3 regions of the Arthrobacter sp. GCM10027362 genome follow, and region 1 is predicted to be linked to each of the others. Evidence: riboswitches for the same ligand, from Rfam matches in the RefSeq annotation. Region 1 holds a riboswitch; each other region holds the start of a gene.
The links. Region 1 has a riboswitch for S-adenosylmethionine ahead of ACFQ36_RS04565 (flavin reductase family protein). Riboswitches for the same ligand answer to the same signal wherever they lie in the genome.
Positions count from the first base shown of each region.

Region 2: another riboswitch for S-adenosylmethionine. It lies ahead of ACFQ36_RS19350 (bifunctional o-acetylhomoserine/o-acetylserine sulfhydrylase); the one in region 1 lies ahead of ACFQ36_RS04565 (flavin reductase family protein).
Region 3: another riboswitch for S-adenosylmethionine. It lies ahead of ACFQ36_RS13625 (bifunctional o-acetylhomoserine/o-acetylserine sulfhydrylase); the one in region 1 lies ahead of ACFQ36_RS04565 (flavin reductase family protein).

Region 1 covers NZ_JBHTML010000015.1:1,628-7,181, reverse strand. The annotation lists gene ACFQ36_RS04570 (peptidase) at 1-972, opposite strand, end outside; SAM riboswitch class IV at 1,153-1,268, shown strand; gene ACFQ36_RS04565 (flavin reductase family protein) at 1,328-1,834, shown strand; gene ACFQ36_RS04560 (methionine ABC transporter ATP-binding protein) at 2,024-3,088, shown strand; gene ACFQ36_RS04555 (methionine ABC transporter permease) at 3,085-3,798, shown strand; gene ACFQ36_RS04550 (MetQ/NlpA family ABC transporter substrate-binding protein) at 3,851-4,762, shown strand; gene ACFQ36_RS04545 (hypothetical protein) at 4,835-5,464, opposite strand; gene ACFQ36_RS04540 (TetR family transcriptional regulator) at 5,529-5,554, opposite strand, start outside.
Region 2 covers NZ_JBHTML010000199.1:572-6,125, forward strand. The annotation lists partial or broken gene ACFQ36_RS19335 (oxidoreductase C-terminal domain-containing protein) at 1-154, shown strand, start outside; gene ACFQ36_RS19340 (cytochrome P450) at 61-1,299, shown strand; gene ACFQ36_RS19345 (FAD-binding oxidoreductase) at 1,306-2,715, opposite strand; gene ACFQ36_RS19350 (bifunctional o-acetylhomoserine/o-acetylserine sulfhydrylase) at 2,712-4,031, opposite strand; SAM riboswitch class IV at 4,098-4,227, opposite strand; SAM riboswitch class I at 4,441-4,553, shown strand; gene ACFQ36_RS19355 (methylenetetrahydrofolate reductase) at 4,657-5,554, shown strand, end outside.
Region 3 covers NZ_JBHTML010000093.1:4,248-9,801, forward strand. The annotation lists gene ACFQ36_RS13620 (homoserine O-acetyltransferase) at 1-1,116, opposite strand, end outside; gene ACFQ36_RS13625 (bifunctional o-acetylhomoserine/o-acetylserine sulfhydrylase) at 1,136-2,452, opposite strand; SAM riboswitch class IV at 2,520-2,635, opposite strand; gene ACFQ36_RS13630 (VOC family protein) at 2,797-3,438, shown strand; gene ACFQ36_RS13635 (CPBP family intramembrane glutamic endopeptidase) at 4,060-4,851, opposite strand; gene hutI (imidazolonepropionase) at 4,994-5,554, opposite strand, start outside.

The sequences.
Region 1 (5,554 bases):
GGCCAGGCCTACCAGGTCCCCGGCACCGAAATCGGTCTGCCCGTTGCTGGTCTCCGCCATGAGCTGCGATTTGTCGGGGGTATGGCCCAGCCCGACAATATGCCCCAGCTCGTGCTGGATGGTGGCTTGGACCGCGGCGGTGCCGCCGGGCTCGCGCAGCCTGACGCCCAGTGCGGTGGCATTGAGCCTGACCTGGCCGGTCACCAGGACATCCGGGGACCCCTCCCCGGAGACCGGCAGCGCCCGGGCGTCGCCCAGCCGCGTGGTGCCGCCGGGCGCCTCGGCCAGCGCGAACATCGGCTCCTGTTCCGGCGTCACCCAGTCGATCAGTACCGGCGCCCACCGGTCCCCGTAGCGGTCCGGCTGGTACGCGGCACGTTCGTCCGAAGCCCGCTCCTGCGTCTCGCCGTCGGCGACGAACTTCAGTCCGGTGGCTTGGGAAACCCGGGATACCGCGGCGCCGATCAGCTCGCCGCCGCCAGGCGGCTGATGGCGGCTGTTCACCACATAGTGGACCGGCCGGCAGGGGCTGAAAGCGACAAAAGGCCGGCCGCCCACCCCTGCGTAGTTGAACTTGTAGGAGCCGCTGGCGGCCGTGAGCGGCCGGGGCGCTCCGAGCGGCCGGCCGGCCTCCTCGTGCCCGGGCATGGGGTGGTCCCGCAGGGCAGGCGGCGTCAGCAGGTCAACGGGCACAAACCGGTTCCACAGGTCCCCGCCCACGGCCAGCGTCAGGCATGCCGCCAAGGCTATGATGCAGCCGGTGGAATAGTTCCGCCCCCGGCGCGAACGCAGCGGCCGCCGCACCTGCTGCGGGCCGGGCCGGGCGGGCCGTCCGTTGGACGGGCTGCGGCGCCCGGGGGCCTTCTCGAAGACCCATTGCGGGATCCGTCCGCTTAGCGAGCGCGGCAAACCGCCGAACCCGCCGCCGTGCTTTGGGCGTTCTGCGGCCCCTGTCCCCCAATGATTGGTCATCCCCCAATGGCCTTTCAACGATATTCACGATGCCGGGGACACCTGCGCAAAAGACCGTGCTCCCTGCTGGATCATTGCATACGGCGGGGACGGTGGGAAGGGCAGCAGCCGCGCCGCGAACTTTACGAACTGTTGCCGGCAGTTGACCCCGGGAGCCTGAAGCTTCTAGCGTTGTACGCGAATCAAGAGCGCCAACGTCAAGCCCTGGCTCGTTGGCCGGCAACCCTCTCGCAGTAGCGGGGTGCTCCAGGTGAAGATTCGGCCCGCCGGAACAGCCGGTGTGGCAAGTACCGCGCTTCGGCCGGCTGTGCAGCGGCACGCCCGGCCGATCGCCTAACGGCAAAGGACCACCGTCATGTCACTCAGCGATGACCTCCAGCCTGGGGCACTCCGCAGAGCCTTCGGCCGCTTCCCGTCCGGCATCGCTGCCCTTTGCTCCCTGGTCGACGGCGCCCCGCAGGGCATCGTCGCGTCCTCCTTCACGGTGGGCGTCTCCATGGAACCGCCGCTGGTGATGTTCGCGGTCCAGAACACCTCCCGCACCTGGCCCATCGTCCGCCGGTCGGAACGCATTGGCGTCTCCATCCTGGGCACCGCCCACGACGGCGTCTGCCGGCAGATCGCGTCCAAGACCGGGGACCGTTTCGCCGGCCTGCGCCTGCACACCACCGACGGCGGCGCCATCCTCCTGGAGGAGGCGGCGCTGTGGCTGGAGTGTTCGGTGGAACAGGAAGTCCCGGCGGGCGACCACCACGTGGTGCTGCTGCGGGTCCACCAGCACGCCACGCATGAGGACGCGCACGAGCCGCTGATCTTCCACGCCTCCGGCTTCAAGAAGCTGGAACAGCCGGCCTTCGTGTAGCGGACCCGCCTGCCACCGTTGGTCGGGCAGGCCGCTCCGCGGCCGTATCGGGATCCGGCGGCTTGCCTCACCAGGTCTCGATACGCTCGTTCCCCGCTACTCGACCAGCGGCCGTTCCAAGCCTGCCCTGCCCTACCCTTCCCTGCCCTTTTGTCCTGCCCGCTGCGGGCACTACAGAAAAGAACCGCCATGATCCGTCTCGATCAGCTAACCAAGGTCTACGGCCACGGTACGAACGCCGTCACGGTCCTTGACCAGCTGGACTTCGCCGTCGACCGCGGCGAGATCTTCGCCGTCGTCGGCCCCAGCGGGGCCGGCAAGAGCACCCTGGCCCAGTGCATCAACCTGCTGGAGCGGCCCACCTCGGGGTCCGTCGTCGTCAATGGCGAGGACCTGAGCAGCCTGCCGGAAAAACGCCTGCGCGAGGCGCGCCGGCGGATCGGCACCGTCTTCCAGTCCGCGAGCCTGTTCAACCGCCGCACCGCGGCGCAGAACATTGCCATGCCCCTGGAATACCTCGGCGTCGAGCCGCGCGAAATCAAGGCCCGCGTGGGTGAACTGCTCGAGCGCGTGGGGCTGTCCCACCGCGCCAACCACTACCCGCACCAGCTCTCCGGCGGCCAGCGCCAGCGGGTGGGCATTGCCCGGGCTCTGGCCCTGCGGCCCTCGGTGCTGCTCTCGGACGAGGCCACCTCCGGGCTGGATCCGGAAACCACCCGCTCGGTGGTCGCCCTGCTGCGCGAGCTGCGCGACGACCTGGACCTGGCGGTCGTGTTCATCACGCACGAGATGGACACCGTGCTGCAGGTGGCCGATTCGGTGGCCAGGCTCGAGCACGGGCGGATTGTCGAGTCCGGCCGACTGGTGGACCTGCTCACCAACCACGACTCGGCCCTGGGCCGCGCCCTCCAGCCGCACCTGACGCCGGCGCTGCCCGCCGACGGCGCCCGGCCCTGGCACGTCACCTACGATTCCCAGGATGTTCCGCAGGACTGGCTCCAGCGGATCTCGCAGGAGCTGGGCGAACCGGCCTCGCTCCTGGCAGCCACCATCCAAACCGTCAACGGCGTAAGCACGGGCAAGGCCACCGTCGGACTGCGCGCCGCTTCCCCGGACCTGGTCCAGGACGCCTTCGCCCGGCTCGGCCTGCGGGCCGAACCCGGCCACAACCTTGCCGGCCCTGATCGGCACGACACAGCCCGGCACGACACCGCGCGCGAGGACGCGCCCGCAACCTTGGAGCACGCACTATGAGCATTCCTGCCGCCATCGGCGTCGTTATCCCCCGCTCCGGCGACACCGCCCTGGCCGACCTGCCGTCCCTGCTGGTGCCGGCCTACGGCGAAACGCTGACCATGGTCGGCATCGTGATGTCCATCGTGGTCCTGGTCGGCACGCCGCTGGCCGTGGCCCTGCACAATATGGCCCCGGGCGGCCTGTTCGAAAACCGCGCCGTCTACGGCGTGCTCAGCTGGGTCGTGAACATCGGCCGGTCCCTGCCGTTTTTGATCCTGATGGCCGCCATCGTGCCGTTCACCCGGTTCGTCACCGGCACCAACATCGGCATCCCGGCCGCCGTGGTGCCGATGTCCCTGGCGGGCATCCCGTTCTTCGCCCGGCTGGTGGAGAACTGCCTGCGGGACGTGCCGCGCTCGGTGACCCAGGCCGCCCGCGCCTCGGGAGCCTCCCCGCTGCAGATCATCCGCACCGCCCAGCTGGGCGAGGCGGTCCCGGCGATCATCGGCGGCCTGACCATCAACACCATCGCCATGATCGAATATTCCGCGATTGCCGGCACCATCGGCGCCGGCGGCATCGGCTACGTGGCCGTCACCTACGGCTACCAGCGCTTCGACCACACGGTCATGCTGGCCACCATTGTCATCCTGATCCTGACCGTCGCCCTGGTGCAGCTGCTCGGGGACCGGCTCGTCCGGTTCACCACCCCGGCCCTGCGCCATTGACCTTCCCTCTCCCCTTCCCCTTCCCCCACCCCGCGTTGAAAGGCAGTCCGCCATGACCATTACCGAAAACAAGAACGGTTCCCCGCCGCAGGACCACGGCTTCACCGTCCGCAAGCGCCGCAAGCTGCCCTGGCTCCTTGGCGCCGGCGCCGCCGTCGCCGTCGCCGGCTCGCTGATCGCCGGCAACCTGCTCGGCGGCGCCAAGTCCCCCAACGAAGTCCCCGGCGCCACGCTCACCGTGGTCACCGCCGAAGGCAACCAGGCCGAGCAGGCCCTGGTGAACTTCGTGGCCGAGGAGGTGGCCCCCAAGTACGGCATCAAGGTGGCCTTCAAGGGCCTGAGCGACAGCAACACGCTCAACCGCGCGGTGAGCACCGGCGAGGTCGCCGGCACCGTCTACCAGCACAAGCTCTGGCTCTCCCAGGTCCTCGAGGCCAATCCGGACTTCAAGGAAACCGCCGCCACCCCGGTGTTCCGCTGGGGCTTCGGCGTCTGGTCCGCCAAGTACAAGTCCGTGGACGAACTGCCCAACGGCGCGGTGGTCTCGCTGTACTCGGATCCGGCCAACGAGGCCCAGGGCCTGTGGCTGCTCGAGCGCGCCGGCCTGATCAAGCTCAAGGACGGCATCAACAAGTGGCAGGCCACCCAGAAGGACATCGTGGCGAACCCGAAGAACATCCAGTTCAAGCTGCTGGACTTCGCCGCCCAGTCCCGTGCGCTGCCGGACCTGGACGCCGCCGTCGGCTACACCGAGTACTACACCGCGGCCAAGGTTCCGCTCGAGCAGCAGATCTACGCCCCGCCGGCCCCGGACGAGTTTGCCGGCCAGCTGACCGTGGGCTCGGACTACCTCGACACCGAGAACGTCCAGAACCTGATCAAGGCGTTCAAGGACCCGGCGGTGCAGGACTTCCTGCGCACCGACCCGGACGTCAAGGGGCTGCTGCTGCCGGTGGACAGCTGATCTGCTGAATCCCTGATGCGTGGATCCCGCGTTCCAGCCCCGGAACGCGGGATCCTTGCATATCTGCCGGGCTCACTGACTTGGTGGCGCCAGCGTCAGCGGCAGGCTGCGCCGCCCGTCGGGGAACTTGATCCGCAGCACTGCCTCGCGGGTGGAATCGGGCACCACAAAGAGGACATCCCCGGTCTTGGACGCGCCGGCCGCCACCAGCTCGTTCAGCCCCGACGTCGGCGCGATGCTGTCGCCGCCGGCGTCCAGCCGGAAGGTGGAATCCCAGAAGTTCATGTCGTACCGGCCGCGATTGGTGCATTTGATGGAAAACGTCACCGCCACGTAGCCATCGACGTCGGGCCGTGCCTGTGCCCGGAGCACCGCATACTCCGCCTCCCCGGAACGCACGGGCCGTCCTGCGTCCGGGACGGCCACCGTCCAGTCGCCCGCCGCCTCGGTCGGAGGGTTTCCCGGCGCGGGTGATCCCCCCGGCTTGGAGGATCCGGCGGAGCCGGCAGCCCCGGTGGTGCCCGGCGAGGCCGTGGCGGCGGGTTCCGGTCCGGAGCCGGACCTGCCCAGCAAACCGGCCTGGGACAGGCCGACCAGCAGCCCGGTCACGGCGGTGATCACCGCCGCGACCGCGGTCAGCAGCCCGGGCAGGGTGGTCCACCAACTGGCGGGCTTCCCGCCGTCCGCCTTGTCCTCCGGCATGCCGGTCACCCCCGGCCGATCGGTCCGTGCTGACGCTTGGCATTGTACGCTCCCGAGCCGCGGCTCAGGCAGGTTCCGGCAGCAGCCCCG
Region 2 (5,554 bases), on a different contig from region 1:
GAAGCCGGTCCCGGCGGGGTTCCGTGCCGCCGCCGTCCCACCGATCAAGGAGCCGCCGCCATGGCCGAGCCCACCGTCTGGGAGCAGATCCTGGACTATTCCCACCGGGCCGATCCCTACCCGCTCTACGCCGAGCTCCGCCGCACCCCGGTGAGCCGCCAGGCGGACGGATCCTACCTGGTCAGCACCTATCCGGAGATTCTCGCGCTGCTGCACGATCCGCGGCTGAGCTCGGATCCGAGCCACAATCCGCAGTTTTCCGCTGCCGTGGAGCAGCAGCGGTCCGAGGGCATGCCACCGAGTTTCCTGATGATGGACCCGCCCGAGCACGACCGGCAGCGGCGCCTGGCGATGCGGCACTTCGGGCCGCCGCACGCGCCGTGGCGGGTCGCGGGCCTGGAACCCCGGATGGCCGAGATCGTCGGCGGGCTGATCGACGACATGGCGGGCAAGGCCCGGATCGACGTCGTGGACGAGTTGGCGTACCCGTTCCCGGTCTCGGTGATCTGCGAGCTGCTCGGCGTTCCGCCCGAGGACCGGCCGCGGTTCCGCAAATGGGTGGACATGGCGCTGGAGGCCATCAATCCCGGCGTGGATCCGCAGGTGCAGCAGCAGAAGCGGGAAGAGGCAGGCAGGGAGCTGTTCAACTTCATCTCGGACCTGGTGGAGCGGCACCGGCAGGCGCCGGGCGATGACCTGCTCTCGGCAATGGCCGCCGACGACGGACCCGAGGGGAGGCTGTCCACCGGGCAGTTGGCGAGCACCGGCCTGCTGCTGCTCATTGCCGGGCACGAAACCACCGTCAACCTCATCGCAAACGGCGTGCTGACCCTGCTGCGCCATCCCGACGCCCTCGAGCGGCTGCGCCGGGACCCGGACCTGGTCATCCCGATGACCGAGGAACTGCTGCGCTACGAACCGCCCGTGCACTTTGTGCCCATCCGGACGGCCCTGGACGATATCGATATCGCCGGAACCAGGATCCCCGCCGGCTCCCCGGTCACGCTGGTGCTCGCCGCCGCCAACCGCGATCCGGGCCACGTGGCCGAGCCGGACCGGTTCATCCCGGACCGGCGGCACAACCGGCACCTGGGCTTCGGCAGCGGCATCCATTTGTGCTTCGGTGCCCCGCTGGCCCGGCTGGAGACGCAGGTGGCCCTGACCGGGTTCGCCCGCCGGGTGCCCGACCCGCGGCTGGCCGAGGACCCGCCGCCGTACCGGCCCAGCCCGATCCTGCGCGGCCCGCTGCACCTGCCGGTCGACGTCGGCGCCGGCCAGGCCCGGCCGGGCCGGGCCTAGCCGGGCCTAGCCGGCGGGCTGGAACATGGATCCGGGATTCAGAATCCCTTGCGGGTCGAGTGCCTTTTTGATGGCCCGGTGGACAGCCAGCCCGGTTTCCCCGATCTCCTCACCCAGGTGCCGGGCCTTCATCCGCCCGATTCCGTGCTCTCCGGAAACCGGGCCGCCCAGCCCAATTGCCGCCTGCAGAACCAGGTCGTAGGCAGCCCGGGCACGGCCGCGCTCGTCCTCGTTTCCCGGGTTGAACACGATCATGGGGTGGAGGGTGCCGTCGGCAGCATGTCCGTGGACGCCGATGAACAGACCGGTATCCTCGGCGATCTCGGCCGCCTTGCCGATCAGCCTGGAGATGTGCCGGGGGAGAACGGTCACTTCATGCAGGATCCAGGTGCCCATGGCTTCCAGCGCCGGCTCAAGGCTGTGCCAGTACTGCATGAACAGTTCCCCCTCGGAGGGATCATCGGTGGCATAGGTAAAAACCGCCCCGTTCCCCAGGCAGAGTTCCTCGAAGGCTTCCAGTTCCCGGGAGTGCCCGGCGTCGCTCTGGGCATAGAGCACGGCGCCCGGAGCAGGAGCGTCATCGCCGAGGATGGGGCTGCCCAGATACCTTTCAACCGCCCCGATGCAGGGGCCGTCCATGATTTCGAGCAGACTCAGCCGGTGGCCGGTGGCCAGGAACCCGGTCACGCTCCGGCCGGCCGCCTCGGGGGTGGGGAAGGCGGCGACGGCGGTGCGTGGCGCCGGGGGCTTCTTCTGCAGGGACAGGGTCGCCTCGGTGATCAGGCCCAGCGTCCCCTCGGAGCCGACGAAGAGCCGGTTAAGGTCGTAGCCGGACACATCCTTGAGGGTCGTGCGGCCGGTCCTCAGGATCTCGCCGCCGGCCAGCACCACTTCCAGGCCCAGGACGCTGTCTGCGGTCACTCCGTATTTGGAGCCGCAGGGACCGCCCGACCCGTTGGCCAGGTTGCCGCCGATGGTGCACCAGTCGTTGGAGGTGGGGTCGGGCGCATAAAACAGGCCCTGTTCCTCAGCCGCCTTCTTCAGGTCCAGGGTGACGACGCCGGGCTGGACGATGGCCAGGCGTGCATCCCGGTCGATTACCGGCTTGGCGTTCATGCGGGTGAAGGAGATGGTGACGGCGCCGTCAACGGCGTTGGCAGCCCCGGTCAGGCCCGAGCCCGCGCCGCGGGGAACGATGGGAACCCCCGCCCCGGCGCAGGCCTTCACGACGGCTGCGACTTCGGCGGTGGAAGAGGGCCGGACCACCGCCAGGGGTGTCCCGGCCCCGGCCAGGGGCTGCATGTCCCGGCGGTAGCCTTCCGTCAGGCCGGGGTCGGTCAGCACGTTCGCTTCCCCGACGATGGCGGCCAGGTCGCCCAGCAGGGCCTCGACCGAGGTGCCGGCCACGGCCGTCATGATGCTGCCTTGGCGGCGCGGAATCCGGCGTCGAGGTCGGCGAGGATGTCGTCGATGTGCTCGAGGCCCACCGACAGCCGCACCAGGCCCGGGGTGACGCCGGCTGCTTCCTGCTGCTGCGGTGAAAGCTGGCTGTGCGTCGTGGAAGCGGGGTGGATGACCAGGGAACGGACGTCCCCGATGTTCGCCACATGGGAGTGGAGCTCCAGCCCGTCCACGAACCGCTTGCCTGCCTCGGCCCCGCCCCTGAGGCGGAAGGCGACCACGGCACCGGTGCCGCGGGGGCCGTACTTCTGCCCGCGCCCGAACCAGGGGCTGGAGGGCAGGCCGGCGTAGGCCACCGATTCGACGTCGTCGTGGCACTCGAGCCACTCGGCGACGGCCCGGGCGTTGGCGACATGCCGCTCCATCCGCAGGCTGAGGGTCTCCAGGCCCTGGGCGACCAGGAAGGCGTTGAACGGTGCCGCCGCCGCACCGAGGTCGCGCAGCAGCTGGACCCGGGCCTTGAGGATGTAGGACAGGTTGGCGCCCAGCGCCCCGCCCTCGCCCAGGTCGCGGCCGTAAACGAGCCCGTTGTAGGTGGGGTCGGGGGTGTTGAACCCGGGGAACCTGGCGGGGTCCTTCGTATAGTCGAAGGTGCCGCCGTCGACAATCACGCCGGCGATGGCGTTGCCGTGGCCGCCCAGGTACTTGGTGGCCGAATGCACGACGACGTCGGCGCCCCATTCCAGCGGGCGGATCAGGTATGGGGTGGCCAGGGTGTTGTCCACGATCAGCGGCACTCCCGCTTCGTGGGCCACGGCGCTGACGCCCTCCAGGTCCAGCACATCCTGCCGGGGGTTGGCCACCACTTCGCCGAAGAACAGCTTGGTGTTGGGCCGGACCGCGCGGCGCCAGTCGTCCAGGTTGTCCGGATCCGCGACGAACGTGACCTCGATGCCGAATTTTCCGAGCGTGTGGGCGAAAAGGTTGAACGTGCCGCCGTACAGGCTCGGGCTGGCCACAATATGGTCGCCGGCCTCGGCGATGTTCAGGACCGCGAAGGTTTCCGCGGCCTGTCCCGAGGACAGCAGCAGGGCAGCGAGGCCCCCCTCCAGGCTGGCGATGCGGGTTTCCACCGCTTCCTGGGTGGGGTTGCCGATGCGCGTATAGATGGGGGCCAGTTCGGCGAGGGCAAAGCGGTTCGCCGCGCTTTCGGCGCTGGGGAAGACGAACGAGCTGGTCTGGTAGATGGGCAGTGCCCGGGCCCCGGTGGCGGCGTCGGCGGGCTGTCCTGCGTGGATCTGGCGGGTTTCAAACGACCACGAATTGCTCATCGGTACGGCTCCTTACGAATCAGGGCCCACGGCATTGTCCGGAGGCATTCCTCGGAACGGCGGTGGCGCCCGCGCTTGCCGCCGGCGGGTCCGCCGGCGGCCTGGTCTTCACCCGGGGCACCCCGCCGCGGAGGAGGGTTGCCGGTCAGCAAGCCGGGGCATCCGGTCCTTTGGTCCTCTGCTGACGCTCATGACCTGGCTATACAGTCTGGGACACCGTGCGCCAGGGCGCGGAAATGTGAATGAATGCGTCCGGGAACGGCCCGAATATGTGTTTTGGGGAAGCGGGGCGTCATATGACCTGTCCGGCCCGCTTCATGACGACGCAGTCGGCAGAAATCGTCATGTTGCGGCCAGGTTCCGCCGGTATTTGCCGCCCGCTGCCGCCGTGGCCTTAGGGTGGTCCCACCAACCATCAAGAGCGGCCGAGAGATCTGGCTTGTTGACGCCGCAGCAACCATCCGCCTGCCCCTCCGCCGGAGGGACAGGCCGGAACGGTGCTACTGCCAGAACCGATGGAGACGCACCAGCGGACCCACCCCGAGCCTTGTGCCGCGGCCCGGGAATCCCGTTGGTTCCCGGGCCACCCGCTGGTGCACTCCCTCGGACGAACCGAGGAGTGGAAATGACCTTGACACCACGGGCGGCGGCACCACCGTCGTTGTCCTATGAGCTGTATCCGCCGGCCGGCCCGGAGGCCGAGGCGCCGGTGCTGCGCGCCATTGCCGAACTCGAGGCCACCAACCCGGACTATGTGTCCGTGACCTACAGCGGGACGCCGGCCCGGCGCCGGGCCTCGATCCGGCTGATCGAGCACCTGGTGCGCAATACCCGGCTGCGCCCGCTGGCCCACCTGACCTGCGTGGGGGAGACCCGGGCAAGCCTGGACCTGCTGGTGCGCCAGATTGTGGGGCTGGGGGTCCGGGGCGTGCTGGCCATGCGCGGGGACCTGCCCCGGGATCCGGAAGCGTTCCGCGGCGAGCTGCCCTTTGCCCGCTACCTGGTGGAACTGATCCGCCAGGTCGAGGCCGGCCACGGCGCCACGCTGGCCGGCGGCCGGCTGGCGGTGGGCGTGGCCGCGTACCCGAACCGGCATCCGGAGTCACCCTCGTTCCAGCACGACGTCGAGGTGCTGGTGTCCAAGGAGCGTTCCGGCGCCGATTTTGCCATCACCCAGGTGTACTTCGACCCGGAGCACTACGTGCGCCTGGTCGCGGCGGCCCGCGCCGCCGGGGTGACCATGCCGATCATCCCGGGGGTGATCCCGATGTCCAGCGTCCGCCGGCTGGAACGGCTGGCCGTGATGACCGGCGTCCGCCCGGACGCGGCGCTGCTGCACCGGCTGGAGACGGCCTCGGACGACGCCGAACGGCAGCGGATCGGGGTCAAGGCTGCGGCCGGGCTGGCCCGGGCCGCCTTCGACGCCGGGGCCCCCGGACTGCACCTGTATACCTTCAACGACCCGCGCGCCTCGATCGAGGTCATCGAGGCGGTCGGCCTGCCGGCCGCGCGCACCCTGTCCT
Region 3 (5,554 bases), on a different contig from region 1:
GAAATACCGCACCAGTTCCATATCCAGCTGGTGGATGTCCGTCAGGAACCCGTCATGGCCGATCGGGGTCCGGATGGTGTGGACCGTGACCGGATTCGGCAGCGCCCGGGCCAGCTGGCGGGACTGCTCGGGCAGGTAGAGCCGGTCCGAGTCCACCGCGGCGATGAAGAACCCGGTGTCCGTACAGCCGGCCAGGGCTTCCGCCACCGTCCCGCGGCCGCGGGCGACGTCGTGGCTCATCAGCGCCTCGGTGAGCACGATGTAGCTGTTGGCGTCGAAGCGGCGCACGAGCTTGCCGGCCTGGTGGTCCAGGTAGCTTTCGACCGCGTAGCGGCCGCGGGCGGCATGCGTGATGCCGCCGAACGGATGCTCGCCGTCCTGCGCGTTCCGGCTGAACCGGAATTCCAGTTCGGGTTCGGACCGGTAGGTGATGTGCGCGATCCGCCGGGCGATGCCCAGCCCGGCCTCCGGCACCGGGCCGCCGTAGTAGTCCCCGCCGGCGAAGTCCGGATCCAGCCGGATGGCCGCGACCTGGGCCTGGGCGAAGGCGATCTGCTCGGCGGTGCTGGCCGCACCGCAGGAAATCACCGCGCAACGGGCGGTGCGTTCGGGATAGGTGGCCGCCCACTCCAGCGCCCGGGCGCCGCCCATGGAGCCACCCAGCACGGCGTGCCAGCGCCGGATGCCGAGCAGGTCGGCCAGCCGGGCCTCGGCGCGGACCGAGTCGCGGATGGTCACGAACGGGAAGCGGGAACCCCACGGGGCCCCGTCCGGGGCCGGGGAGGACGGGCCGGTGGAGCCGTAGCAGCCGCCGAGCATGTTTACCGCCACCACGAAGTAGCGGTCGGTGTCGATGGTGGCCCCGGGGCCGACCAGCGAATCCCACCAGCCTGCCTCGTCCGATCCGCCGCGCGCCACGTGGGTGCTGCCGGTCAGGGCGTGCTCGATCAGCACGGCATTGGAGGCATCCCCGTTCAGGGTGCCCCAGGTCTCGAAGCCAAGGACAACGTCCGGCAGGTAACCGCCGGTTTCCAGTTCCAGGGCTCCGATCGAAACCGAACGCAGGGTTCCGTCGATGGCCGTGTCCACGAGTTCCTGTGGCTGCACAGTGGTCAAATCATCTCCCGCTCTCTGGCTATGCGGACTTGGCGGACCGGAAGCCGGCTTCCAGGTCCGCGATAATGTCGTCGATGTGTTCTATGCCCACGGCCAGCCGGACCAGGCCCGGCGTGACGCCGGCGGCCACCTGCTCCGCGGGCGAGAGCTGGGCGTGCGTGGTCGAGGCCGGGTGGATGGCCAGCGAGCGCACGTCGCCGAGGTTGGCCACATGCGAATGCAGCTCCAGCCCGTCCACGAACTGCTTGCCCGCCTCCACGCCGCCGGCGATTTCGAACGCGACGACGGAACCGGTGCCCTTCGGCCCGTACTTGCGTCCCCGCTCGTACCAGGGGCTCGAGGGCAGGCCCACGTACGCCACCGAAACGACGTCGTCGTGTGCTTCGAGGAACTCGGCGACCTTCTGCGCATTCTCCACGTGGCGCTGAACCCGCAGGCTCAGGGTCTCGAGGCCCTGGGCGATCAGGAAGGCGTTGAACGGGGAGATGGCGGAGCCCAGGTCCCGCAGCAGCTGGACGCGGGCCTTGAGGATGTAGGCCAGGTTGGCCCCCAGCGCGCCGCCCACCCCAAGGTCGCGGGCGAAGACCAGGCCATTGTAGCTCTCGTCCGGGGTGTTGAAGCCCGGGAACTTCGCCGGGTCCGCGCCGAAGTCGAACTTGCCCGCATCCACGATCACGCCGCCGATTGCGGTGCCGTGGCCGCCGAGGTATTTGGTGGCCGAGTGCACCACGATATCCGCGCCCCACTCGATCGGGCGGATCAGGTACGGGGTGGCAAGCGTGTTGTCCACGATCAGCGGCACGCCGGCCTCGTGCGCGGCGGCGCTGACCCCCTCGATGTCCAGCACGTCCTGGCGCGGGTTGGAGACCACCTCGCCGAAGAACGCCTTGGTGTTCGGCTTCACGGCCGCGCGCCACTGCGCCAGGTCGTCCGGATCCGCCACGAAGGTCACCTGGATGCCGAACCTGGTCAGGGTGTTCTTCAGCAGGTTGTAGGTGCCGCCGTACAGGCTGGGGCTGGCCACGATGTGGTCCCCGGCCTCGGCCAGGTTGAGGATGGCATAGGTGGCCGCCGCCTGTCCGGAGGACAGCAGCAGCGCGCCGGCGCCACCTTCGAGGTTGGCGATGCGTGTTTCCACGGCTTCCTGCGTGGGATTGCCGATCCGGGTGTAGATCGGGGCCAGTTCCTGCAGCGCGAAGCGGCTGGCCGCGCTCTCGGCGCTGGGGAAGACGAACGACGTCGTCTGGTAGATGGGCAGGGCCCGGGCGCCGGTGGCGGCATCCGGCTCCTGGCCGACGTGGATCTGGCGGGTTTCGAAAGACCAATCATTGGACATTGGACATCTCCCTCAACTCGGGGTCCACCGGACAGGACGCCGGTACTACCGGCCTGCCTACGGGTGCGACCCGCGCTTGCCTGCCGCCTCTTGGCAACAGGCCAGGTCTTCACCCGGGGCACCCCACCGCGGTTGGAGGGTTGCCGGCCAGCAAGCCGGGGCTTGGCGCTGGCACTCATGACCTGCATACAGGTTCGCCCATGGCCGGCCCCAGCGGCAAGTTAGGAACAACTAATGTGACGACGTGTGAACCATGGGGGCCGAATCGCGGGCGGAACCGGCCCCCGTTCGCACTTAGGCTGGCCTAAGTCGAGAGGTGGATCACAAAATGCCAAGATGAAGCCATGCGCTTCGATCATGTCTCCTATGCTGCCGAACCCGATGGCCTCGCCGCCACGACCGAACGGATTTCAAAGGTCCTGGGCATTGAGGCCGTCAAGGGCGGCGTACACCCCCGCTTCGGCACCCGCAATACCATTTTCCCGCTGACGGACCGGCACTACCTCGAGGTCGTGGAGGTGCTGGACCACCCCGCGTCGGACAAGGCGCCCTTCGGGCAGGCGGTGCGGGCACGCTCCGAGGCCGGCGGCGGCTGGATGGGCTGGTGCGTGGAGGTCGATGACCTCAAGCCCTTCGAAAAGCGGCTCGGTCGCAGCGCCGTCCCGGGCAACCGCAAGTTCCCGGACGGGCAGGAACTGACCTGGCAGCAGATCGGCATCAAGGGCCTGATCGCCGATCCGCAGGTGCCTTATATGATCCGCTGGGATGACGGCACGGAGGACCTGCACCCCTCCAACGCCCGCCCGGCGATCGTCAAGCTGATCGGCCTGACGATTGCCGGGTCCTCCGAGCGGGTAGCGGACTGGCTCGGCACCCCGGTCAATGACCTGCTCGAGGACGTCAAGGTGGCCTGGACCGCGCCCAAGGGCGAGCCGGGCATCCTCTCCGTGCGCTTCGAAACCCCGAACGGCGTCGTCGAAATCTGACCCGGCCGCGCCGCCCCGCGGCTCAACAGCTCCGGCGCTCCCGCCCGGCCCGGGCATTTCCCCTCGTTCCGGGAACCTGCTGCCCAAGGTTCATGCAGCAGGTTCCCGGAACGAGGGGTTTTCTTTATGTGCTCCTCCACAGGTTCCGGCGGGACCCGCGGAGTCCACAAACGAACGGCAGTGAATCCGCAGGCTTGGTCCCGGACCGCAGGGTGGATACATGGACGCCAGGCTCCGGTCTTCGACGCGGACGGGCAACTGCCGGGCATCACGGACTTCTTCTGGAAGCATTTTCGGCTCGCCGCCGGCCTGGATTTTATCCGCTGGATGTGGGACGCAACGTGGGACCCGGCCTCGCCGCGGAATCCCCGCGGGCTGGCGAGGACCCTGACCGCCGCCGGTCGGACGCAGGACAGGTGGAACCGCAGCTGGCCGCAGCCGCCCGACCGATGTACTCTCGCCGGCCCATTCGGCCCGGGACCGGCAGACTCTCCCCCGGTTTCCCGCCATCCGGGTATTCACCGCGTTCCGCCGGCACAGGATATTCCCGTTCCGAAGGGAAATGCAGGTGGAAGGGCGGAAGGGGACGGGATGATGGAAGGGACGGCAGGGGAAGCGGGGTCAGCGGCCGAGGCCGATGGCGGGGCCGAAGAGGGCGTAGCCGACGAAACCGGCAATGTCCAGGAACGCGTGCGCCACCACCAGCGGCATCACGCGCCGGGTCCGGGTGTAGGCGTAGCCGAAGACCAGCCCCATCAGGAAGTTGCCGATGCCCGGCCCGATCCCCTGGTACAGGTGGTAGGACCCGCGGACCAGGGCACTGGCCAGGATGACGGTCCAGTTGCCCCAGCCGAACCTGGCCAGCCGCTCGAACAGGTAGCCCACCACGATGACTTCCTCGACCACCGCGTGGCGCAGGGCGGACAGGACCAGCACCGGAAGCGTCCACCAGTAGGTGTCCAGCGCCGCCGGCACGATCGCCGTCGTAATTCCCAGGGCCCGGCCGGCCGCATACACGCCCAAGGTCCCCGCCCCCATGACCACCGCCAGCGCCAGGCCGAGGCCGAAGTCCAGCCCGGGCCGGGCGAAGTCGAATCCCAGCCGGCGGAACACTGACTGTCCGGCCGGCCTGCCGGACGCGGCGAGCAGGAACAGCGCCAGCGCCACCGGGACCAGCGCGAAGAAGATCCCCAGCAGCTGGTAGATCAGGTCGAAGATCTCGCGCTGGTCCAGGACCGGGTTGAGTTTGGTGGTCTGCGACGCCAGCGGCGCCCGGGTGGCCTTTTCGAGCAGGTCCACCACCGCATACACTGCGGACTGCCCCAGCGACAGTCCCAGCACAATCAGCACTTCGGCCCGGTAATAGCCGCGGGTGCGGGGTATCGCCGGAGTGGGCGTGGTCTCGGTCCGCATGCACACTATCTTGCCCTGTCGGTCCCCCAGGTGGGGCAGCCGGGTCCCTACGTGGCGCGGCAGCGACACGCCAAGAGAAGCGGCAGGGGTCCCCGTCCTGAGCCCGCCAGGGACGGGGAAGCCGCTGAACGCTGCCCCAACCTCAGGCGACCAGCTGGCCGGCCCGCCAAACCGCAGCGGTCAGCGGCATGCCCGGCCGGTACGCCAGGTGCGTGGCCGAGGGCGCGTTGAGCAGGTGCAGGTCCGCCCGGTGTCCGACGGCGATCGAGCCCACCGCGCGCCCGCCGTCGGCATCGCTGCCGGCGTGCATCCCCAGCGCCAGCGCACCGCCGTAGGTTGCCGCGCGTACCGCCTCGTGCACGCTCAGGCCCATCTGCAGCACCGCCGTGGCCACGCAGTAGTTCATCGAGCTGGTGTAGGAGGTGCCCGGGTTGCAGTTCGAGGCCAGCGCGATTTCGACGCCGGCATCCAGCAGCCGCCGCGCCGGAGCCAACGGCTGCCGGGTGGACAGGTCGCAGGCCGGCAGGCAGGTGGCCACCGTGCCGCGCCCGCCGGTGCCAAAAGCGGCGTCCCAGCCGTCCCAGGAGCCGGCCAGCAGCTCCACGTCCGTGTCCGAGAGGTGGTTCACGTGGTCCACGCTCGCGGCACCGAACTCGACCGCCAGCGCCACCCCCGGCCCCTCGCCGAGCTGGTTGCCGTGCAC